2 regions of the Streptomyces sp. NPDC043853 genome follow, and region 1 is predicted to be linked to the other one. Evidence: riboswitches for the same ligand, from Rfam matches in the RefSeq annotation. Region 1 holds a riboswitch; the other holds the start of a gene.

Evidence for each region. A riboswitch is a leader RNA that binds a small molecule or an ion and turns the genes downstream of it on or off. The one in region 1 is predicted to bind guanidine.
Region 2: another riboswitch for guanidine. It lies ahead of AC067U_RS26205 (Ohr family peroxiredoxin); the one in region 1 lies ahead of AC067U_RS24035 (DMT family transporter).

Annotation. Positions count from the first base shown of each region.
Region 1 covers NZ_JBWKDJ010000009.1:201,161-212,611, reverse strand. Annotated here, with positions in the region: gene AC067U_RS24085 (PTS transporter subunit EIIC) at 1-870, opposite strand, end outside; gene AC067U_RS24080 (PTS transporter subunit EIIC) at 1,242-2,555, opposite strand; gene AC067U_RS24075 (PTS sugar transporter subunit IIB) at 2,709-3,008, shown strand; gene rph (ribonuclease PH) at 3,094-3,825, shown strand; gene AC067U_RS24065 (hypothetical protein) at 4,022-4,405, shown strand; gene rdgB (RdgB/HAM1 family non-canonical purine NTP pyrophosphatase) at 4,476-5,078, shown strand; tRNA gene AC067U_RS24055 (tRNA-Leu) at 5,134-5,217, opposite strand; gene bcp (thioredoxin-dependent thiol peroxidase) at 5,467-5,934, opposite strand; gene AC067U_RS24045 (DUF3618 domain-containing protein) at 6,047-6,367, shown strand; gene AC067U_RS24040 (GroES family chaperonin) at 6,391-6,732, shown strand; guanidine-III (ykkC-III) riboswitch at 6,785-6,857, shown strand; gene AC067U_RS24035 (DMT family transporter) at 6,890-7,210, shown strand; gene AC067U_RS24030 (transglycosylase domain-containing protein) at 7,266-9,743, opposite strand; gene AC067U_RS24025 (ABC transporter permease) at 10,013-10,816, shown strand; gene AC067U_RS24020 (ABC transporter permease) at 10,866-11,451, shown strand, end outside.
Region 2 covers NZ_JBWKDJ010000011.1:54,464-65,914, reverse strand. Annotated here, with positions in the region: gene AC067U_RS26245 (FAD-dependent monooxygenase) at 1-1,527, opposite strand, end outside; gene AC067U_RS26240 (class I SAM-dependent methyltransferase) at 1,524-2,351, opposite strand; gene AC067U_RS26235 (hypothetical protein) at 2,348-2,485, opposite strand; gene AC067U_RS26230 (TIGR01777 family oxidoreductase) at 2,608-3,576, opposite strand; gene AC067U_RS26225 (nitroreductase family deazaflavin-dependent oxidoreductase) at 3,715-4,167, opposite strand; gene AC067U_RS26220 (helix-turn-helix transcriptional regulator) at 4,390-5,112, shown strand; gene AC067U_RS26215 (DUF3291 domain-containing protein) at 5,145-5,699, shown strand; gene AC067U_RS26210 (STAS domain-containing protein) at 5,712-6,041, opposite strand; guanidine-III (ykkC-III) riboswitch at 6,237-6,300, shown strand; gene AC067U_RS26205 (Ohr family peroxiredoxin) at 6,384-6,866, shown strand; gene AC067U_RS26200 (hypothetical protein) at 6,919-7,311, shown strand; gene AC067U_RS26195 (hypothetical protein) at 7,569-7,934, shown strand; gene AC067U_RS26190 (PIG-L deacetylase family protein) at 8,003-8,827, opposite strand; gene AC067U_RS26185 (S8 family peptidase) at 8,933-11,451, opposite strand, start outside.

The DNA of each region.
Region 1 (11,451 bases):
GGCGAGGGAGAACATCATGCCGCCGACGACCTTGCGGCGCTCGGGGCGGGCGCAGTGGACGATCGCGAGGCAGGCCGCCGGGAGGGCGAACATCATGATCGGGAAGAAGCCGGTCATGAACTGGCCGGCGCTCGGGTCGCCGGCGAGGAAGCGGGCGATGTCGCCGCTCTTGCCGTTGTACTCACCGGCCTGCAGCCACGGGAAGGAGTTCAGCAGGTGGTGCATGCCGACCGGGATCAGACCGCGGTTGGCCACACCGAAGATGCCCGCGCCCACGGCGCCGGAGCCGACGAGCCACTCGCCCAGACCGTGCAGGCCCTTGCCGAGGACCGGCCAGATCAGGCCGAAGAGGATGCCGATGAGCAGACCGGCGAAGGCCGACAGGATCGGGACCAGGCGGCGGCCCCCGAAGAAGCCCGCCCACTCGGGCAGCTTGGTCCGGTAGAACTTCTGGTAGATCAGGGCGACCACGATGCCCATGACCACACCGCCGAGGACCTTGGCGTCGACCGGGGCCTCGACCATGGCCACCTTGCCGTCGACGACCTTCGCGACCTTGGGCAGGTTGGAGTCGGTGAAGGTGGCCAGGACGTTCTTGAAGACCAGGTAGCCGGTCACGGCGGCGAGCGCCGTGGACCCGTCGGACTTCTTGGCGAAGCCGATGGCGATGCCGACGGCGAACAGCAGTGCCATGTTGTCGAGGATCGCGCCGCCGCCCGCGGTCATGTAGCCGGCGATCTTGTTGATGAACTCGGGCAGCGAGGCCGAGCCGAGCATGTCCTTGTCGCCGAGGCGGACGAGGAGGGCGGCGGCGGGCAGCACCGCGACGGGGAGCATCAGGCTCCGGCCGATGCGCTGCAGGACAGCCATCGCGCCGGGACCCTTCTTCTTCTCAGCCGCGGGGGCGGCAGCCGTGGTCACAACTTCCTCCAGGGGGCGGGGCGCCGCCGGAGGACACACGAGGGGACGGCGACGTCTCGGAACGGGGGGCACGGAGGCCGGAAGCGGCTGCCGTGGTCTACACCAATGGCGTGGTGTAGACCAGTTGTAGCACGGTCGGCGTTAGATAAGGAACCTTCGTTTTCCTGTGGTCTACACCACACTCGTCGTGGCGGGATAAAGGGCCCGGAACGCCCCCTTCCGCAGCAGCCGAAGGCCCCCGGACCACAGGATCCGAGGGCCCGGAAGGGCGGGGCCGAACGACCCGCGCGGCAGTCCTCCCCATGGCCGCCGCGCGGCGGTCAAGCCTTGGTCGTGTCCGCCTGCATCGCCTCGATCTCCTCGTCCGACTCCCGCCCCGGCGTGGGGAGGTCGAACCTCGTGATCGCGAACCGGAACACCACGTAGTACACCGCCGCGAAACACAGTCCGATCGGGATGATCAGCCACGGCTTCGTCGCCAGGCCCCAGTTGATGACGTAGTCGATCAGCCCCGCCGAGAAGCTGAACCCGTCGTGCACGCCCAGCGCCCAGGTCACCGCCATCGACGCACCCGTCAGCACCGCGTGCACCACGTACAGGGCAGGGGCCACGAACAGGAACGAGTACTCCAGCGGCTCCGTGATCCCCGTGATGAACGAGGTCAGCGCCACCGACAGCATCAGCCCCCCGACCTCCGCCCGGCGCTTGGGCTTCGCGCAGTGCGTGATCGCCAGCGCGGCCGCCGGCAGCGCGAACATCATGATCGGGAAGAACCCGGACAGGAACATGCCGGCGTCCGGATCGCCGTTCAGGAACATGTTGATGTCCCCGTGCACCGTCTTCCCCTCCGGCGTGGTGTACGAGCCGAACTGGAACCACATCGGCACGTTCAGGAACTGGTGCAGGCCGATCACCAGCAGGGCCCGGTTCGCCACGCCGAAGATGCCGGCACCCCACGACCCCAGCCCCCGCAACCAGTCGGAAAAGCCCTCCAGGGCGGCGCCGACCGGCGGCCAGACCCACAGGCAGATCACCGCGAAGCCGATCCCGACGAAGGACATGACGATCGGCACCAGCCGGCGCCCGTTGAAGAAGCCCAGCCAGGGCACCAGCTTCACCCGGTGGTACCGCTGCCAGAACCAGGCCGCCAGCAGACCCATGATGATGCCGCCGAACACCCCGGGATTCTGGAACGTGAACCCGGTGAACGCGTTGCCGGGGGCCAGGCAGCCGCCCGCGTCCGGCGTCCCGATCGCGGTCGACCCCGTGGGGCAGGGCTCCGCGAACGCGTGCAGCACCCCCCGGTAGACGAGGAACCCCGCCACCGCCGCCAGCGCCGTCGAGCCGTCCGCCTTCTTCGCCATGCCGATGGCGACACCGATGCAGAAGAGGAGCGGCAGGCCGAGGTCGGGGTCCAGCAGCGCCCCGCCCGCACCGTCCATCACCTTGGCGACGGCGTCCCACTGCAGGCCGTCCTCGCCGAACACGTCCGGCTGGCCCAGCCGGTTGAGGATGCCCGCCGCCGGCAGCACCGCGATCGGCAGCTGGAGACTGCGCCCCATCTTCTGCAGCCCCTGGTAGAGGCCGCTCCACCGGTTCTGCCCCGGTGCCGCAGCCGTGCTGCTCGCGCTCATCGGACCTCCCTCACCGGCCGGTTTGGCAGCGACGCCACACTGGTGTAGACCAGTCGTGGTGCGGTGGCAGCACCACCCGCACCACGGGCAGGGAGCTGCTGATCGTCATCATTCGGCAGAAGCCGGAAGTCCGCCCGCATATAGGGGCCAAACGTGGGTTACCGTGACGAAGCGGATTGCCGCAAGCGGTCCCGCACCTCAGGCACTCAGGGAGAACACATGGCCACCAAGGCTGAGAAGATCGTTGCCGCGCTCGGCGGACTCGACAACATCGAGGAGATCGAGGGCTGCATCACCCGCCTCCGCACCGAGGTCAACGATGCCGACCTCGTCGACGAAGCCGCGCTCAAGGCCGCCGGAGCCCACGGCGTCGTGAAGATGGGCACCGCCATCCAGGTCGTCATCGGCACCGACGCCGACCCCATCGCAGCCGAGATCGAAGACATGATGTGACCTGAGCTCCCGCGTTCACACCGGACCCCGTCCCGGACCGCGGACGGGGTCTTCGCGTACCCGCGTACCGGCTAGGCTCGGAAGCATGTCTCGCATCGACGGCCGCACGCCCGAACAGCTCCGCCCGGTCACCATCGAACGGGGATGGAGCAAGCACGCAGAGGGCTCCGTCCTCATCTCCTTCGGCGACACCAAGGTCTTCTGCACCGCCTCCTTCACCGAGGGCGTCCCGCGCTGGCGCAAGGGCTCCGGCGAAGGCTGGGTCACCAGCGAATACTCGATGCTGCCCCGCTCCACCAACACCCGCGGCGACCGCGAATCCGTCCGCGGCAAGATCGGCGGCCGCACCCACGAGATCTCCCGCCTCATCGGCCGCTCGCTCCGCGCCGTCATCGACTACAAGGCCCTCGGCGAGAACACCATCGTCCTGGACTGCGACGTCCTCCAGGCCGACGGCGGCACCCGCACCGCCGCCATCACCGGCGCCTACGTCGCCCTCGCCGACGCCATCGCCTGGGGCCAACAGAAGAAGCTGATCAAGGCCGGCCGCAAGCCCCTCACCGGCACCGTCGCCGCCGTCAGCGTCGGCATCGTCGACGGCGTCCCCCTCCTCGACCTCTGCTACGAGGAGGACGTCCGCGCCGAGACCGACATGAACGTCGTCTGCACCGGCGACGGCCGCTTCGTCGAGGTCCAGGGCACCGCCGAAGGCGAGCCCTTCGACCGCAAGGAACTCAACGCCCTCCTCGACCTCGCCGCCGGCGGCTGCGCCGACCTGGAGGCCATCCAGCTGCACGCGCTCGGCCTGACGGACTGACGCAACCACCCCGGGCCGGGTGACGTCCCCTACTGCGCGGGCGTACGGTGTCACCGCCGTACGCCCGTCCGGTCAGGCAGTACGCAGCCCGCTTTACGCAGTACGCAATACGCGCGAACGCGTCCGACAGCGAACGCGCGCACGCACGCACACACACGCAAGAAGCACGCATCCGTACCGAGGGGGAACCGTCCCGATGCAGAAGCACCACCGCGCAGCCGCCCTGGCCCTGGCCGCGGTCCTGACCGTCCCGGGTCTCGCGGCCTGCGACGCGATATCCACGGCCCTCGACTGCGCGAACACCGCGGTGGCCATCACCGAGGCGGCGAACGAGCTCACGCAGGCGGTCTCCAACGCGGGCAACAGCCCCCAGGACGCCAAGAACGCCCTGGACCAGATCGACCAGAACCTCAAGAAGATCGGCGACCAGACCGACAACGCGGACCTGGGCAAGGCCATCGACGACATGACCACCGCCGTCAAGAACGTCCGCACCGCCATCGAGCAGGGCAACCCCACCCCGGACATCAAGCCGGTCGCCGACGCCGCCGGCGAGATCTCCAAGGTCTGCACCCCCTGACGAGGGGCCGGAGGGCCCGGCACCACGGGGCGATGGGGGCAGCTCCCGCCCCCGGGGATAATCGGTGACCATGACGCGCCTGATCCTCGCCACCCGCAACGCGGGCAAAGTCACCGAACTCCGGGCCATCCTGTCCGACGCCGGCCTGCCGCACGAGCTGGTCGGCGCGGACGCGTACCCGGGCATCCCCGACGTCAAGGAAACCGGCGTCACCTTCGCCGAGAACGCCCTCCTCAAGGCCCACGCCCTGGCGCAGGCCACCGGCCTGCCCGCCATCGCCGACGACTCCGGCCTCTGCGTGGACGTCCTCAACGGAGCCCCCGGCATCTTCTCCGCCCGCTGGGCCGGCCGCCACGGCGACGACAAGGCCAACCTCGAACTCCTGCTGGCCCAGCTGGGAGACATCGCCGACGAGCACCGCGGCGCCCACTTCGCCTGCGCGGCCGCCCTGGCCCTCCCCGACGGCACGGAACGCGTGGTCGAGGGCCGCCTCCCGGGCACTCTCCGCCACGCACCGTCCGGCACGGGCGGCTTCGGCTACGACCCGATCCTCCAGCCGGCCGGCGAAACCCGCACCTGCGCGGAGATGACGGCGGCCGAGAAGAACGCCATCTCCCACCGAGGCCAGGCCTTCCGCGCCCTGGTCCCGGTTCTTCGCGACCTCCTGGGCTGACGCCCGTTCACGCCGAAGGCCCCGCACGCACCTGCGTACGGGGCCTTCCCGCCCGTGCGGTTGGGGGGACTCGAACCCCCACGGGTATTACCCCACTGGGACCTAAACCCAGCGTGACTGCCAATTCCACCACAACCGCAACATTGCAACCAATTCGGACATTCGGTCCGGCTGGTCGCGCCTAGTCTACGGTCGCCCGGCTCCGTACCGCGACCGGCTTGCGGCGTCCTCACCGGCGCCAGGCGCGGGTCGCCGCATGGCAGTTGGGGCGCGGGGGTCGAGACTTCCCCCAACGGCCGCCGCGCCGATGCCGGGTTGCTCCGTCCGATAGGCAGAGCGGCCCGCGCCGGTTGTTGGTGCGGGCCGCTCCGAAGGGGCTGAGCAGGGGTCAGATGCCCAGGTCCTTGATGATCTTGGCTACGTGGCCGGTGGCCTTGACGTTGTAGAGGGCGCGCTCGACCTTGCCCTCCTCGTCCACGATCACCGTGGAGCGGATCACGCCGGTGACCGTCTTGCCGTACAGCTTCTTCTCGCCGAAGGCGCCGTAGGCCGTCAGGACCTCCTTGTCGGGGTCGCCGACCAGGGTGACCTTCAGGTCCTCCTGCTCACGGAACTTCGCCAGCTTCTCCGGCTTGTCCGGCGAGACGCCGATGACGTCGTAGCCGGCGGTGGCCAGGACCTGAAGGTTGTCCGTGAAGTCGCAGGCCTGCTTGGTGCAGCCCGGCGTCAGCGCCGCCGGGTAGAAGTAGACGATCACCTTGCGGCCGAGGTGGTCGGCGAGCGAGACCTCGTTGCCGTCCGCGTCGGGCAGGGTGAAGGCGGGCGCGGTGTCGCCCGGCTGCAGTCGCTCGCTCATGTCTCACTGTCTCCTCGGGAGGGGATCGGTACCTCCCCGAGCGTAAGCTGACAGACTGATCGCACAGGACAGTGACCGGACAGTGACCACAGACCACGACGGAGGCGGCGCGGTGCCCGAAGCCAGGACCCCAGCGCAGATCGAGGCGGACATCGTGCGCCGGCGCGAGCAGCTCGCCGAGACGCTCGACGAGATCGGGGTGCGCATGCACCCGAAGACGATCATCGGGGACGCGAAGGCCAAGGCCGTCTCCCATGTGGACCACACCCTCGGCCGTGCCTTCGGCACCGTCCAACGCGTGGTCGAGGACGTCAGGGGCAGCCTGTGGGACGGCTCCGGTGCGCCGCGTCCGGAGCGGGTCCTGCCGGTCGCGCTGGTCGCCGTTGGGGTGATCGGGCTGCTCGCCCTTTCGGCCCGGCGCAAGCGCGGCTGACCGGAGCAGGTAGGTTCATTGGCGTGAGCGAGAACCCCACCCACGACAAGCTGCCCATCCGCATGCTGCACGACCGCGTGCTCGTACGGTCCGACTCCCCCGAGGGGGAGCGCCGCTCGGGCGGCGGCATCCTCATTCCCGCGACCGCGGCGGTGGGCAAGCGGCTGGCCTGGGCCGAGGTGGTCGCCGTCGGGCAGAACGTGCGCACGGTGGAGCCCGGTGACCGGGTGCTGTACGACCCCGAGGACCGGGCCGAGGTCGAGGTCCGGGGCATGACGTACGTGCTGATGCGGGAGCGCGACCTGCACGCCGTGGCCGCGGAGCGGCTGGAGGGGTCCAAGGACTCCACCGGGCTCTACCTGTAGAGGCCGCGGGGCGAAGTCTTGGAGGGCCGGTGACCGGGGTCACCGGCCCTTTTGCGTGCCCTTTGCTACGGTGGGGACGAACCCCGACGAGACGCGCCGTACCGGGTACGACAAGACGACGCACCCCCGTTCCGTACTCGTCCCGGAGGTGCCTGTCATGGCCTGGGTTCTGCTCCTGCTCGCCGGTCTGCTCGAAGTGGGCTGGTCGATCGGCATGAAGTTCACCGAGGGGTTCACGCGGCTGTGGCCGAGCGTGTTCACCGGTGCCGGGATCGTCGCCAGCATGGTGCTGCTGTCGTTCGCCGCGAAGTCGCTGCCGATCGGTACGGCCTACGGCGTGTGGGTCGGCATCGGCGCGGCCGGTGCGGCGGTGCTCGGGATGGCGGTGCTCGGCGAGCCGGTGACCGCCGCCCGGATCTTCTTCATCTGTCTGCTGCTGGTCGCGGTGGTGGGGCTGAAGGCGACTTCCGGGCACTAGTACTGCAGGCGTTCCGTCCCGGGCGGCCGCGCCTTCGGCGCGGGCCCCGCCGTCGTCACCAGCCGGGGAAGCCGGTGGTGCCGCCGCCGTCGGTCTGTCCGCCGTTCGTCTGGCCCCCGTTCCTCTGGCCCCCGTTCGTCTGTCCTGCGTTCGATTGGCCGCCGTCCGTCCGGCCTCCGTTCGTCTGTCCGCCGTCGGTCTGTCCGGCGTTCGTCTGTCCCTCGTCGGTCCGCGGGCCGTCCGTCTGCCCGCCGTTGTCCTGGCCGCCCTGGTCGCGGCCCCCGTTGTCGCGGCCCCCGTCGTCCCCGCCGCCCTGGTCCTGGCCGTCCCCGTCCGGCAGGTCCGGGGTCGGGCGCTCCGACGCCGGGGGCCGGGTGCCGTCCGGTGGGCGGCCCGTGCCGGGAGGTTCGGAGGCGGGGCCGGTCGGCGGGAACGGCGGCTGCGGGGGCGGCGGCTGGTACGCGCCCGGCTGGAGTTCGAGGTCGAAATCGGCCGGCTCCGAGCCCCGCAGCGCTTCCCTCGTGTACGCGGCCCAGATCCGGGCGGGGTAGCCGCCGCCGCTGATGCGGTTCTCGCCGAGGGCGCCGTACAGGGACTCCAGGGTCCCGGTGTCCGGGTCCTGTCCCATGACGGAGACCACCGTCACCAGGTCCGGGGTGTACGCCGCGAACCACGCGGAGCGGTCCAGTTCGCCGGTGCCGGTCTTGCCCGCGGCCGGGCGGCCGGCCGCCAGGGCTGCCGTGCCGGTGCCGTTGTCGACCACGCTGACCAGCATCGAGGTGGTGGTGTCGGCGGCCTCGCGGCCGATGGCCCGGCGCGGGGCCCGCTGGGGCAGGGGGATGGTGTTCCCGCGCTTGGTGATCTTCTCGACCAGGGTGTACGGGGTGTACACGCCGTGGTCGGCCAGGGTGGCGTAGGCCTGGGCCATGTCGAGGACGGAGGCCTGCAGGGTGCCGAGCGCCATGGCCGGGCCGAGGTCGAAGTTGGGGGTGCCGGCGGGGATGCCGAGGGCGACGGCGGTGTCCTTGACCTGCTGCGTGCCGACGTCGACGACCAGCTGCGCGAAGACGGCGTTGACGGACAGGTCGGTGGCGGTGCTGACGGTGATGTCCCCGTAGGAGACCTGTCCCTCGTTCTCGGGTGCGTAGGGGGTCCGGCTGCCGGTGACGGGGCGTTTGTTGTCCCCGTTGTAGAGGGTGTTGGGGGTGATCGGGCGGCCGTCCTGGGTGCGGGAGCCGTTCTCGACGGCGGAGGCGAACACGAACGGCTTGAAGGTGGAGGCGACCTGGTAGTCGTGGCGGGTGGCGTTGTTGACGTACTGCCGGGTGTAGTCGATGCCGCCGTAGAGGGCGACGACCTTGCCGGTCGCCGGGTCGATGGAGGCACCGCCGGCCCGGACCAGCCGGTCGGCCTTGCGGGCCCCCGGGTCGAGGCGGCTGACGAGCTGCTCCTCGACGGCGTTCACGAAGGCCGTCTGGCGGCGCTTGTCGATGGTGGTGGTGATCCGGTAGCCGCCTTCGGCGAGGGTCTTCTCGTCGAGGATCCCGTGGGCGGTGATGTAGTCCTTGACCGCTTCGACGAGGTAGCCGCGCTGGCCGGACAGGCCGGAGGCGGCACGTACCTTCTGCGGTTCGGGGAAGCGGGCGGTCGCGCGCTCGGCGGGGGTCAGCCAGTCCTTCTTGACCATCCCGTCGAGGACGTAGTTCCAGCGGGCCACGGCCCGGTCGCGGCTCTGCGGGTGGGTGACCACGTCGAAGGCGCTGGGGGAGTTGAGGAGGGTGGCGAGGTAGGCGCCCTCGGTGGTGGTGAGCCGGATCGCGTCCTTGCCGTAGTACGCCTGGGCGGCGGCCTGGATGCCGTACGCGTTGCGGCCGAAGTAGCTGGTGTTGAGGTAGCCCTCCAGGATGTAGTCCTTCGACTTCTCCCGGCCGAGCTTGATCGCGATGAAGAACTCCTTCACCTTGCGCGTGATGGTCTGTTCCTGGCCCAGGTAATAGTTCTTGACGTACTGCTGGGTGATGGTGGAGCCGGACTGGACGCCCTTGCCGCTCAGGGTGTTCCAGGCGGCGCGGACCATCGCGGCCGGGTCGACGGCGCGCTCGGAGTAGAAGTCCCGGTCCTCGGCGGCGAGTACGGCGCGCTGGACGCTGCGGGGGACTTCGGACAGGGCCACGTTCTGGCGGTTGACCTCGCCGTCGCGGGCGAGCGGTGAACCGTCCGCGTAGAGGTAGACGTTGGACTGCGCGGTGGCGGCGGAGTTGGCGGGCGGGATGTCGACGAGCAGGTAGCCGGCGGCGAGGGCGCCTAGGACGAGCAGGGCGCAGAGCAGGAACGTGCCGAGGAGCATGCGCCAGGTGGGGACCAGGCGGCGCAGGCCGGTCCGCTGCCGCTTCATCCCCTTCGCCTTCCCCTCTCCCTTCCCCTTCCCCTTGGCCTTCTCCTTCGCCTGCCCCTTCCCCTTCGGCCTCGTTCCGGTGGCGGGGGTGTCGGGGTCGCGGGGAGACCAGGCCGGCGGTGGTGACGGGTCGCTCATCTCCAGGGCTCCTCGGCGCCGCGCGTGACTGGCCCGCGCGTGAAGTGAAATGTCGTTGTCCGTACCTGATGGTGTGTCTACCCGAGGGAGGGTCGTCCCGCTCCGTACGGGCATAAACCGATCGCGTGGATCGCCCCTCCGTACTAAGCTCGCGCGCTTTGGTCGACGCGGCCGCATGGCCGACGTGCTCGACCCGCCGACGTGGTCGACGTGGTCGACGCGGTCGACACGGCCGACGTGGGAACGAGAACGGGAGTGGAAGAGAAACGGTGCGTCTGTATCTCGCGGTGGCCGCGGGCGGGTTCCGCCGCTATGCCACCTATGGAACCGCCACGGCGGCCGGGGTGTTCACCAACACCGTCTTCGGGTTCATCGTGGCGTACACCTACATCGCCCTGTGGGCGGAGCGGCCGGGGCTTGGGGGTTACGACCGGGCGGAGGCGCTGGCCTTCGTGTTCGTCAGCCAGTCGCTGCTCGCCTCGGCCGCGCTGATCGGTGGCGGCTTCCAGGAGGAGCTGCAGGAGCGCATCCGTACGGGTGACATCGCCGTCGATCTGTACCGGCCGGCCGATCTCCAGCTGTGGTGGCTGGCCGCGGACCTGGGGCGGGCCGGGTTCCAGCTGCTGGGCCGCGGCACGCTGCCGCTGCTGGTCGGGGCGCTCGCCTTTCCGCTGGCGCTGCCCGCCGCCCCGGAGCGCTGGCTGCTGTTCTCGGTGTCCGTGCTGCTCGGGCTGGTGGTCAGTTTCGCGGTGCGGTATCTGATCGGGCTCGCCGCGTTCTGGCTGCTCGACGGGTCGGGGATCAACATGGTGGCCACGGTGATCATGATCGCCTTCTCGGGGGTGCTGCTGCCGCTGACCGTCTTCCCGGGCTGGTTCGGCGAGCTGGTCCGGATGCTGCCCTGGTCGGCGATGCTCCAGGTGCCGATGGACGTGCTGCTGGGCAAGCACTCCGGGTCCGGGGCGGCGGCCGCGGCACTGGCGTTCCAGTCCGGCTGGGCGCTGGTCCTGCTGGCGGCGGGGCGGCTGATGCAGGCGGCGGCGACGCGGAAGGTGGTGGTCCAGGGTGGTTGACACGCTGGTGCGCCGGGCGGGGCGGGAGGGCCCGCCGGCGGACGCGCGGGTGCGGTGGGCCGGGCGGCTCGGCGAGGGGCTGCGCGGTTACGGGCTGATCGTGGCGATGTGGATCCGGGCCACGATGACGTACCGGACGTCCTTCCTGCTGGCCACGGTCGGGAACGCGGCGATCACCCTGCTCGACTTCGTCGGCATCTACGTCATGTTCCGGCACGTGGACGCGCTGGGCGGGTTCTCGCTGCCGGAGATCGCGCTGCTGTACGGGTCCTGCTCGGCCTCGTTCGGGCTGAGCGACCTGCTGCTCGGCAATATGGACCGGATGGGGCAGCGGGTGCGGGACGGCTCGCTGGACACCATGCTCGTGCGGCCGGTGCCGGTGCTGGCGCAGGTGGCCGCGGACCGGTTCGCGCTGCGCCGGCTGGGGCGGGTGACGCAGGGGCTGGCGGTGCTGGTGTGGTCGCTCGTGGCGCTGGACGTGGACTGGACGGCGGGGCGGGTGCTGCTGGTACCGGTGATGGTGCTGTCCGGGGCGGCGATCTTCGCGGCGGTGTTCGTGGCGGGCGGGGCGTTCCAGTTCGTCGCCGGGGACGCGGCGGAGGTGCAGAACTCCTTCACGTACGGCGGGGCCACGA
Region 2 (11,451 bases), on a different contig from region 1:
CCGGACGAGCAGTGCCCCGGCGGGGCTGATGCCACAGAGATCCGCGTGCTCGACGGGAAGGTCCTCGACGCGCATCGGCCACGGGGCGGTGGTCTGCCGCTCCCAGTGCGCGGTGTCCGGGGTGAGCAGGGTGAACCACTCACCGAAGGCGTCCAGGGTGGACCGGTCGTCCGCCAGCCGGAGGTGCGGCATGCGATGGCCGGGCAGGCCGCTGGGAACGTAGTCCGTTCCCGTTCCCGTTCCCGTTCCCGATCCCTTTCCCGGCCCGGCTCCCGCCGGTGCGGCGTCGGCGCCGTCGGAGAGGACGGCGCCGGAGCGGTAGGCGACGCCGAGCACGAGACCGAGTTGCGCGAAGTACTGCTCCGACCAGGGCAGTTCGAGCCGGTCCGGGGCCGGCGCACCATCGCTCGCGCGGTGCTGGTCCCGGCGCCGGTCCTGGACGTGGAGCATGAGGCGGGTGTTCTCCACGGCCTGGCTCAGGGTGCGGTCGGCGACGGGCCGCCGTTCGGCCTCGTAAGACTCAAGCAGGGCGGTCCCGGCCCACCCCCGGAGAACGCCCGCCAGCTTCCAGCACAGGTTGTGCACGTCGGCGACGCCGGCGTTCATGCCCAGCCCGCCCGTGGGCGGGACCGCATGTGCCGCGTCGCCGGCCAGCAGGACCCTGCCCCGGCGGAAGCGGTCGGCGACGAACGCGGTCATGACCCAGTGCTGGACCCGCGACACGCTGGTCCGTACGCCGGCACCCGAGCCGAGCGCCTGTGAGACGAGCCGTGGCCAGTCGGCACGACCGGCGTCCTCGGGTGTGGGAACGAACCAGGCCCAGCCACCCTCCGGATAGAGCGGGCCGAACGCTCCGCGCGAGGTGAAGTAGACCCCGGCGGGCCGACCGCCGCACCAGCGGTCGAGGTCGGCGTCGAACACCACGGTGGTGAACCGCCCCAGTGCTCCGGGACCGCTGCAGCCGATCCCCAGCCGCGCCCGCACGGTGGAGTTCGCGCCGTCGGCCGCCAGCACGTGGCGGGCCCGGACACGGAACTCCCGACCGCGGTGGTGGTCGAGCAGCAGCGCCACGACGCACCCGTCCTCCTCGGCGAGGTCGAGCAGCTCGACCCCGAACCGCACGGGTGAGGATGCCGCGGCCAGCAGCGTGGGCTCCAGCCGGTCCTGCGAGGTGACCACACCGGTCACCGGGCTCTCGGGTACGGGCGCGTGGACGCCGACCATCGCCGCGGTGGCGAAGTCGCCGTCGAGCAGGGTGTCCCGGAAGCGGATGCGCCCGTACTCCGGCGCGAACGCCTCGGCCGTGATCCTCTCGGCGAGCCCCAGCCGGCCGAAGATCTCCATCGACCGGACGTTGACCAGCCGGGACCGGGGGAACGGCGACAGCTCGCGGTGCTTCTCGACCAGCAGGGACCGCACGCCCCACCGCTCCAGCAGCGCCCGGGCGGTCAGACCGACCGGCCCGCCACCGACGATCAGCACCTCCACCTGGTCGCCGTCCTGACGGGAGGGCCGGGGGCGGGTCACTGCGCGGCCTCGCCGGGTTTCCGGCCCCAGGCGGTGAGCATGCCGGCGGACAGCGCGGCGCACTCGTCGGAGCCCAGGTACCGGACCGCCTCGTTCACGACCGCGTCGTCGACCAGGCCGGTCGCGAGCATCGCCGCCCTGGTCCGTTCCCATGTGTCCGCCCAGAAGCGGCTGATGGGACTGCCCGGCACCAGCGGCGGTACGTGGATCTCGGCGGCGACCGGCCCGAGCCCCGCCGCCCGCAGCAGTTGCGGGTAGGACGGCACCCAGGAGACGTCGGTGCCGATGGTGGCCCGCAGCCCCTGCCACATGGCCCGCATCACGTCGGTGTACGGCGTACGGGGCGCCCGGTCGCTCGTCAGGTCGACCGCGTCGCCGAGCACCAGCACCCCGCCGGGCTCGACGAGTTCGGCCAGCGTCGTGAGCAGGCGGTCGCGCTCGGGCAGGTGCATCAGCACGAACCGCGCGTGGACGAGCCGGAACCGGCCGGGGCGGAAGTCCGGCGCGGTGACGTCGGCCTCCAGCACGGCGAGCCCCGACCTGGGCCGCTCGCGCAGGAAGCGCACGTCGCGGTCCACGGCGAGAACGCTCTCCACGCCGGCCTCGTCCAGCAGCCGGCGGGAGACCGTGCCCGTGCCGGCGCCCACGTCGAGGCAGCGCCACCCCGGACCGGCCCCGAGCGCCCGCAGCCGCGCCACGGTGACGTCGTCGTAGGCCAGGGCACCGAAGTCGATGCGCCCGCCCTCGCCCGCCTGCTCGGGGCGGAAGACGGCCTCGCCGTACCGGCCGCCGGCCGGCGCGCCCCCGTCCGCGGCGGCGGTCATACGGCCGCCGGGTCGACGCCGGCGGATCCGTGGCGCAGGCCGTCGGCGGAGCCGTGGGAGCCGTGGGGGCCATGGGGGCCGTGGGAGCCGCTGTGCGGGGGGAACGGGACCAGCGGGTCGTCGAACAGGGTCAAGGCCGGACCTCTTCACACGATGGGCGGTACCGGGCGGCCGTTCCGGGACCGCCGCCCCACCGATCCTCCACCGGTGGCCGCCCGTACGGCGCAGGCGCGCCGCGCCCGTACCGATCGGCCGGTCAAACGGCCCGCACCCGCGACGCGGCACGAGCTGTCCCGGACCGCTGCACGAGGGATGCCGCGGCGCCGTCCCACTCCGGATACGCGAAGGCGAATCCGGCCGCGGCCAGCCGCCCCGGCACCACCCGACGGCTCTTCAGCAGCAGCTCCGTGTCCGAGCGCAGGGCGAACGCCCCCAGCTCGGCCATCCAGCGCGTCGCCGGCAGCCCCACCCGCACGCCCCGGGCCGTGCGCAGCGCCCGCATGAACTCGCGCTGCGGAAGGGGGCCCGGCGAGGCGAGGTTCACCGGCCCGTCGAGGTCCTCCCGGGCGATCAGGAACTCCACCGCCCGAACGAAGTCCTCCTCGTGGATCCAGGAGACGTACTGCGCGCCGCCGGCCACCGGACCGCCCAGACCGAGCCGAGCCAGCCACGACAGCACGTCGAAGACGCCGCCCCGGTCGGGGCTCATGACCATCGCCGAGCGCAGCGCCACCTTGCGGGTCGCGGGAGTCGGTGCCTCGGCCTGGGCCCGCTCCCACCGCTTCGCGATCTCGACGCTGTACGCCCAGTAGTCCGGCACGCCTGCCTCCGAGCCGCCGATCACCCCGGTCGCCTCGTCGTGTGCCGCGTCGAAGCGGTGGGCGTACACCGTCGCCGTACTCATCTGCAGCCAGACGCGGGGCGGCCGGGCGGCGACGGCGATCGCCTCGCCGACCACGCGCGCCGAATCCACCCGCGAGTCCATCATGGCGCGCAGGTTCTCGGGGGTGTAGCGGCAGGAGACGCTGCGGCCGGCGAGATTGATCACGGCGTCGCAGCCGTCGATCGCCGCCGCCCAGTCGCCGAGCGTGACCCCGTCCCAGCCGATCTCGTGCGCCCGGACGGGACGCCGGGTCAGCACGGTGACCTCGTGGCCGGCCGCCGTCAGCGCGCGGTCGAGAATCGTGCCCACCTGCCCGGTGCCACCGGGCAGCACTATCTTCATCGGACCTCCTTGGCCTCGCTCGCGGTGTCAGCATAGCCTTTTTTGAACGTGTTCAGCGAATTGGGGTGGGGCGTACCCGGCCGCCGGGCACGAGCACGGGTGGGGCGCGTGCTCGGCGGCGCCGGGGGCGGGGGCGCGTCAGTGGCCGCCGGGGGCGGGTTCGAGGAGGAGGACGGGGATGATCCGGTCCGTCTTCTTCTGGTAGGCGGCGTAGTCGGGGAACGCGTCCACGGCCCGCTCCCACCAGAGGGCCTTCTCCTCGCCGGTGACCTCGCGTGCCGTCATGTCCTGGCGGACGGTGCCGTCCTGGAGCTCGACCCTGGGGTCGGCCAGGACGTTGTGGTACCACACGGGGTGCTTGGGAGCCCCGCCCAGGGAGGCGACGGCGGCGTAGATGCCGCCGTGTTCCACCCGCATGAGCGGCGTCTTGCGGATCTTCCCGGTCCTGGCGCCGCGGGTGGTGAGGATCACGACCGGCAGTCCGGTGTCGCGCAGCGTCGTGCCCTCGGTGCCTCCGGAGTTCTCGTACTGCTCGACCTGGTCCCGGACCCACTGCTGGGTGCTGGGTTCGTACTCGCCCACGAGTGGCATGGAGTCCTGTCCTCTCCTCGAAGACTTCCTTGAGTTGCCTGACTTCCTTGAATTGCCCGACTTCCTGGGTGCGGCCGGTCGGCGCCGGTGGGGCCGGCGGCCGCCGCACGGGACCCACCCTGTCAAGGGATCCGGTTCGCGGCAGGGTGGCGGAGCCGGGGTGTCGCGGCGGGGTTCCGCTTCGCTTCTATCTCCAACCTGTGTTGTTCCTAGACTGGTCGGGTGAAGGACATCGATGCGATCGCGGCGCTGCAGGATCCGGTGCGCCGCCGCCTGTACGAGTACGTAGCGGCCCAAGGCCGCGAGGTCGGCCGCAACGAGGCCGCCGAGGCGGCCGGTGTGGCACGCACGCTCGCCGCGCACCACCTGGACAAGCTGACCGAGGCCGGACTCCTGGAGAGCGGCAGCCGCCGCCTGACCGGCCGCTCCGGGCCGGGGGCGGGCAGACCGGCCAAGGTCTACACGCGGGCGCGGACCGAGCACTCGGTGTCGTTGCCCGCCCGCGACTACCGCACCGCCGCCGAGCTGCTCGCCGAGGCGGCCGAACGGGCCGGGCTGGACGCCGAGCTCTGCGCGGCCGCGCATCGCCGGGGCGAGGCCGAGCGCGGGTCCACGGCACCCTGCGGGAGCCTCGGCGAGGTCATGGAGGTGCTGGCCGCCCGCGGCTACGAACCGCACCTGGAAGGCGAAGAGGGCGGTGGGGGTGGCGAAGGTGGCGGAGGCGGCGGCGGGCAGGGCGGCGAGGGGGTGGTCGGCCGCGTCGTCCGGATGCGCAACTGCCCCTTCCATGCCGTCGCCGAACGCTTCCCGCCGCTGGTCTGCGGGATGAACCTCGCGCTGCTGGAGGGGCTGCTCGGCACGGACGGTCCCGTCCGCGCCCGGATGGACCCCCGGCCGGGGGAGTGTTGTGTGATCGTCGAACCTTCTAAAAACAATGATGATTGACATAGAAGGAAGGCGCGTGCTGGGATGAGGCCATGACCGCATCCACGCCCGCCGCCCACCTCGCCCAGTTCAACGTCGCCACGCTCCTCCACCCTCTCGACGACCCGCGCATGACGCCGTTCGTCGAGATGCTCGAGCCGCTCAACGCCGCCGCCGACGGCACGCCCGGCTTCGTCTGGCGCCTCGTGGAGGAGGGGGCGGACGACGCCACCGCCCTGCGCCCGGCGGGCGAGGACCTGATCGTCAACATGTCCGTGTGGGAGACCCGGGAAGCCCTGTGGGACTTCACCTACCGCAGCGGGCACCTGGAGGCGATGCGCGGGCGCCGCAACTGGTTCGAGCGGCACGTCGAGGCGCACCTGGTGCTCTGGTGGGTGCCCGCCGGTCACCTCCCGACCGTCGACGAGGCCCTGGAGCGGCTGGCGGACCTCCGGACGCACGGCCCGTCCCCCCGTGCCTTCACCTTCGCGTCCTCGTACACCGCGGCCGAAGCGGCCGAGCACCTGCGGCCGGTGCCGCCCGTGCCGCCCGTGCCGTCGGTGCCGTCGGCGCGGACCGGCCGAACCGTGGACGCGCCCGCGTCGTAGGCGGGGTGGGGACTACAGGGTGCGGGCGGCGTCGACCCCGTCGGCGACGGGGAACAGCCGGTCCGTGCCGGAGAGGTCCAGGAGCTTCCCCACGGCGTGCGGGAGGGGTCCGGCGAGGACCAGGTGCACCGTCTCCCGCAGGTGCAGGAGGCAGCGCAGGCCCATGGAGTCGATGAAGGTCAGGCCGGTGACGTCCAGGACGAGGCGTTCGACCCCCGGTTCGGCGGCGGCGCGCTCCCCGGCCCGCTGGAGGGAGTCCAGGGTGTCCATGTCGAGGTCACCCTGGCAGCGGATGACCCGGACGGGTCCGGCACCCGGATCGGTGTTCACCGTCAGAGGCATCGCCGGCTCCCTTCGCCCTCACCTCCGATCATCAGATCACGCGACGGAGAAGACCGCCCGTGCGGCCCGACGGGGCCTGCACGCCGGCCGACCGAAGAACGGGCCGCGCGCTGTCCCTCCTTCGCCCGCCCACCGGGTGAGGAGGGTCACGGGCGGGCGCGGTCCCGTCGGGACGTTCCGCGTTGCTAGATTGTCCGGCGGCCCGGTTCCCAGGCCCCGGACGAGATGCGCCGTACCCGGTTACGCACGACGACGCGCCAGGCGCCGTCGCTCGCACCGACAGCTGCCGACCGCTGTCCGGACCCGGGCGGCGTCCCCTCGTCGCACAGATGGGCCGAACACATGACCGTGCCGCTCACCCGCAGCCTCTACCGGACGACCGCGCACGCGAGCGGTGGCCGTACCGGATCGGTCCGCACCGACGACGGGAGGCTGGACGTCCACCTGGCCCCGCCGCGCAAGAAGGTGCCCGGAACCACCAACCCGGAGCAGCTGTTCGCCGCCGGGTTCGCGGCCTGCTTCACCTCCGCGCTGGCCGAGGTCGCCGGCGAGTACGGGGCGGACGCCTCGGCCGCGCGCGTCGCCTGCTCGGTGGAGCTGGGCACCACGGACACGCCCGCCGGCTACGGCCTCGCCGTCAGCCTCACCGTCTCCCTCCCGGGGTGGGACGCGGCGGACCTGCTGCCCCTGCTCCACCGGGCGGACGCGGTCTGCCCCTACTCGCAGGCGGTGCGCGGGAACATCGAGGTCTCGCTGCTGGCCGTCGACGACAGTGCCACCGACAGTGCCACCCACACCGACACCGGCACCGGCACCGATGCCTGAGCCGGTACCCGTTCCCGGGTCCGCCCCGCGACCGGGCGGCCCGGGTGTCCCGGTGCCCGAGCGGGGCGCGTGGCTGCGCCGCGGGATCAGCCGCAACGGCGGACCCCTGGTGGAGGACGGCGAGGTGGTGTGGCTGCAGGCCGGACCGTACTTCGCCGACAGCCGGGGCTTCGCCGGTGAGACCTCCTTCGACGGCCGGCAGGTGCACTTCCACCACCTGACGGGAGAGCCCGGCGAGGACGCGGGCACCTTCCGGTGGGACGGCCCGAACCTCATCGAGTGGGGCGCCAACACGGACGGCAGCACCTTCCTCGAGGTCTGGACCCCCCTGCCCGTCGACGACGCCACCACCGGCTCCTGGTCCGGCACGGACCACCACGTCGTACGAGTCGGCCGCCACCTGGTCCACGTCGACTCCCGTACGGGCACGTACTGGCGCATGTGACCGCGGTCCGACGTGCCGTGCTCGGCGGACCGGCTGTGCCACGCCCGAGAGGACCCGGCGGTCTTCTCGTGGCGGATGGCCGTGCTGCGCCGTTTTTTCGTGCCGAGTACCGGCAACGGCCATAAAACGCCGCAGAGTTATGCCCAGAAGGTGACTTTCTGCGGTGTTGTCGCGTCGGATAGCAATGACGCGGCGCCTGGTACGGCCCGCCGACCGTCGGCGGCGACGACCCCAGCGTGCCGAGGAAGGGACCTCCCGTGATCCGCACCCGTTACGCCGCCGCTCTGGTCACCATGGCCGCCACCGCCCTCGCGATCACCGCGAGCCCTGCCTCGGCGGCGCCCGGCGACACGCTCACCATGTGCTCCAGCACGCTCACCCCGGACGGCTGGGTGGACGTCCAGTGGTGGAACAGCGGCGGGTGCGGCTCCGGCTTCACGCCCAACACCAAGCAGATCAAGGACCTCCGGGGCTACCCCGTCGGCACCCAGGTCAACGCCTGCGCCTCCACCTGGCCGCCCGCCGGCTGGACCATCACCAGCACCTACTACTCCAGCGGCTGCCGCTACTCCGCCGTCCCCAGCTTCAACCCCAACACCTGGACCCTGAAGCGCACCTCCTGACCCCCACCGGGCGGCGCCGTGGCCGGCCCCGGATCCCGGTCGCGGTCGGCGACCTCCGACTGCGGGGCTCACAGCGCCGGTTCGCGCAGTCCGCCGGGTGCGGACCCGGTGCCCGCCACCGCGCCCAGGCGGGTGAAGTACTCGGTCGCCATGATCTGCTCCCGGACCGCAGCCGGCAGGCGGGCGAGGAGGCAGGGCAGGGACCGGTCGCGGGCCACCTCGCTGCGGTGGGCGCGAACCGCGGCCCACTTCTGTGAGAGCCGGTCGCTCACGTCGACCGTCGCGGTGACGTGCTCGTCCGGAACGGCCAGCACCTGCTTGCCGACCCGCGCCAGGAGCGGGCCCAGCTCGCCCACCCCCGAGACCGGATGGGTGGCCGCGTACAGGGCCGCGGGCTGCCAGGGTGCTCCGGTATCCGGGTACAGGTGCTCCAGACCGGCGGCGTGGAACGCGAGGACCGCCGCCCGGTGGGTCCGTACGTGATCGGGATGCCCCGTCAGCTGTCCGTAGCCGTCGTGGGTCACGACCAACTCGGGCCGGACCGCCCGGATGTGTTCGACGAGGAGTCCCACCACCTCGTCGACCGGTGCATCGCACAGCCGGGGCCGTCCCGGCGCGGACTCGGGGACGCGGACGTCGGCGAACCCGAGCAGCCGCGGTTCCCCGGCGCCCAGGAACGCGAGGGCGTCGGCCAGCTCTGCGGAGCGATGAGTGCCGGGTGCCCAGGTGGCGGTGACCACGGCGGTCCGGGCGCCCGCGGCGGCGTGCTGTGCGAGGACACCGCCGGCCAGCAGGGACTCGTCGTCCGGGTGCCCGAAGATCCCCATCAGGGAGGGGAGGGCGGCGGCCGGCGCGGTGGTCCGTGGAGGTGGCCCGGTGCGTGGGGTCGTCATGTCACCGATGGTGACGCGGTACGGCCCCGGAGGGGAATCCCTCCGGGGCCGTACCGTGCAGTGCCGTGCAGTGCCTTGCCGCGCAGTGCGGGGCCGGCTGACGGGTCAGTCGGTGAGGTACGCGCGGAGGACGGTGATCTCGGACTTGTTGCCCGAGGTGTCGACCACCGTGCCGCGCAGCGAGACATGGCCGCCCGCCGGCGGGGTCTGCACCGTGACGGCGCCGTCCTGGACCGGCAGGGCCTTCCAGGTGTACCCGTCGTCGTAGGAGACGGACACCGTCAGGGACTTGAGTCCCTTGCCCGCCGCCGGGCCCTGGACGGTGACCGGCACGCGGTGCGGGTGGCCCCCGTTCACGGTGCCGTCCGGCCGTACCTCCGGAGTGAACCGCACGACCGAGGCCGGGAGTTGCGCCGGAGCGCCGGCCCCGGTGGTAGCCGAGCGGAACCACCAGGTCGCGGTCACCTTGGACGAGGTGCGGGTGACGGTCCCGGGCCGGGTGGACGAGGCCACCAGCTTGTACGAGGCCTCACCGGACGGGACGGCGAAGGGCTTGGCGTCGCGGAGTTCGACGGCCTGGGTGCCGACGGCGACACCGTTGCGGTAGAGCACGGTCCTGCCCTTGGCGAAGTGGTCGGCGCCGTTGTGCCCGGCGCCGTCCGCGAGCAGCGGCAGCGTGCCCCACACCTTGTCGCCCTCGCGGTAGAGGCCGAGCCGCGCCGAGGTGTCGACGCGCGGCCCGACGACGACGGTGCCGAAGCGCTCGGTGTGGGTGCGGCCGCCCGCGTAGGCGCGGTAGCGGTCGGCGGAGTAGGAGGCCTCCTCGACGAACGAACCGGTCGCGTCCACGCCGTACTGGGTCGTGGACAGGTTCCAGGTGGCGCCGTCGACCGCGGACAGCCGCGCCTTCGTCGAGGTCGGGAGGGGCTGGAACGCAGAGGTCCAGGTCGCGGGGGCGCTGCCGCCCGGGAGCCGGCCGTCGATCTGGAGGATGCCCTCCTTACCGGGGGCGGAGGCGCCCTGGGAGACCATGACGGTGGCCAGGTCGGAGTCCTTCAGGTGCCGCGTGTAGCCGGTGGCGGGGCTGCGGACCGGGCCGCCGAGCGTGGCGTGGTACTCCTCGCCGTCGGCCTGCCAGTGGGCGTCCCACTGCTGGAAGAGGCTGGTTCCGGCGGCCGGCTCGGGTCCCTGGCCGCGGGTGCGCAGCTGCTCGTAGGAGCCGAGCCACCAGCCGAAGGTGTGGGTGGTGCCGCCGGCCCGCAGGTCGAAGGAGGGGGTGGCGGTCTGCGGGACGGCGCCCGCCGAGGGCACCGTGACGTCCACCGGCTTGGTGGTGCGCGCGTCGACGGTGACCGTGGTGTCGCGGGTGACGTCGAGCCGGGGCTGGGTGATCCAGTCCAGGCCCGGCACGGGGTCCGCCGGATCTTCGAGGATGCGGGCGTCGAGCAGGTAGCCGCCCTTGGGAACGCGGATCGTCTCGGACCCGGAGTTCTCGTGGTACGGGAAGGACCGGCCGGCGGCGGGACCGCTCAGGCCCTCGACGACGCTGAACCAGCCGGCGGCGTGCCGGCCGCTGCGGCCGATGTGGCGGACGGTCAGAGCGTACGACTCGACCTCGCGCTCGGCCACGATCGCCGTACGGACGCTCTGCCCGGCCGCGGTCGCCAGCGCCTGCCCGGTGTACCGGCCGTTGACGGATCCGCCGAGCCGGGTGTTCAGGGTGAGGCCGACCGAGGCGGTGCCGCCGGCGGGGACGGTGAGGCGCGGCTTGGCGAAGGCCAGGAACCCGGCCGGGGCGGGCTTGCCGTCGGGGCCGGTGGCGGTGGCGGACAGGTCCAGGGTGACCGGGGCGGTCCCCAGGTTGCGGTAGGTCACCTTACGGGTCTCGGGGGCGTCGTCCTCGTGCGGCCACTGACCGCCGGCGAAGGACAGCGCGAGGGGTTCGGAGACCACCGACCGGTCGAGCGCCCGGTCGACCGCGATCCGGCCGCCGCCCTGCTGGAAAGCGGTGTAGGGGCCGGGCTTGGCGGAACCGGCGAGCACGCCCTTGAGCTGGGCACCGGTCCACTTCGGGTGCTTCTGTTTGAGCAGGGCGGCGGCGCCCGCCACGTGCGGGGTGGCCATGGAGGTGCCGGAGAGGGTCAGGTAGCCGGCCGGGTTCTGGCCGAACCGGCTCACCAGGGCGCTCCCCGGGGCCGCAGCCGCGGTGATGTCCACGCCCGGGCCGGTGACATCGGGCTTGACGGCGCCGCCGCCGGCGCGGGGCCCGGTGCCGGAGAAGTCGGCGAGGACCTCGGCGTCGTTGACGGCGCCCACGGTGAGGGCGGCGTCGGCACTGCCGGGGGAGTCGATCGACCCGGGCCCGGACCGCCCGTCGTTGCCGGCCGCGACGGCGAACAGCACGCCCTTGTCGGCCGAGATCTTGTTGATGGCCGCCTCGATCGGGTCGATCTCGGGCCCGTCGGGGCCGCCGAGGCTGAGGTTGACGACCTGGGCGCCCTGCGCGACGGCCCACTCGATGCCGGCCAGGATGCCGGAGTCGTCGCCGAAGCCGCTGTCGCCCAGGACCTTGCCGTTGAGCAGCTTGGCTCCCGGCGCGACGCCCTTGAACCTCCCGCCCGACT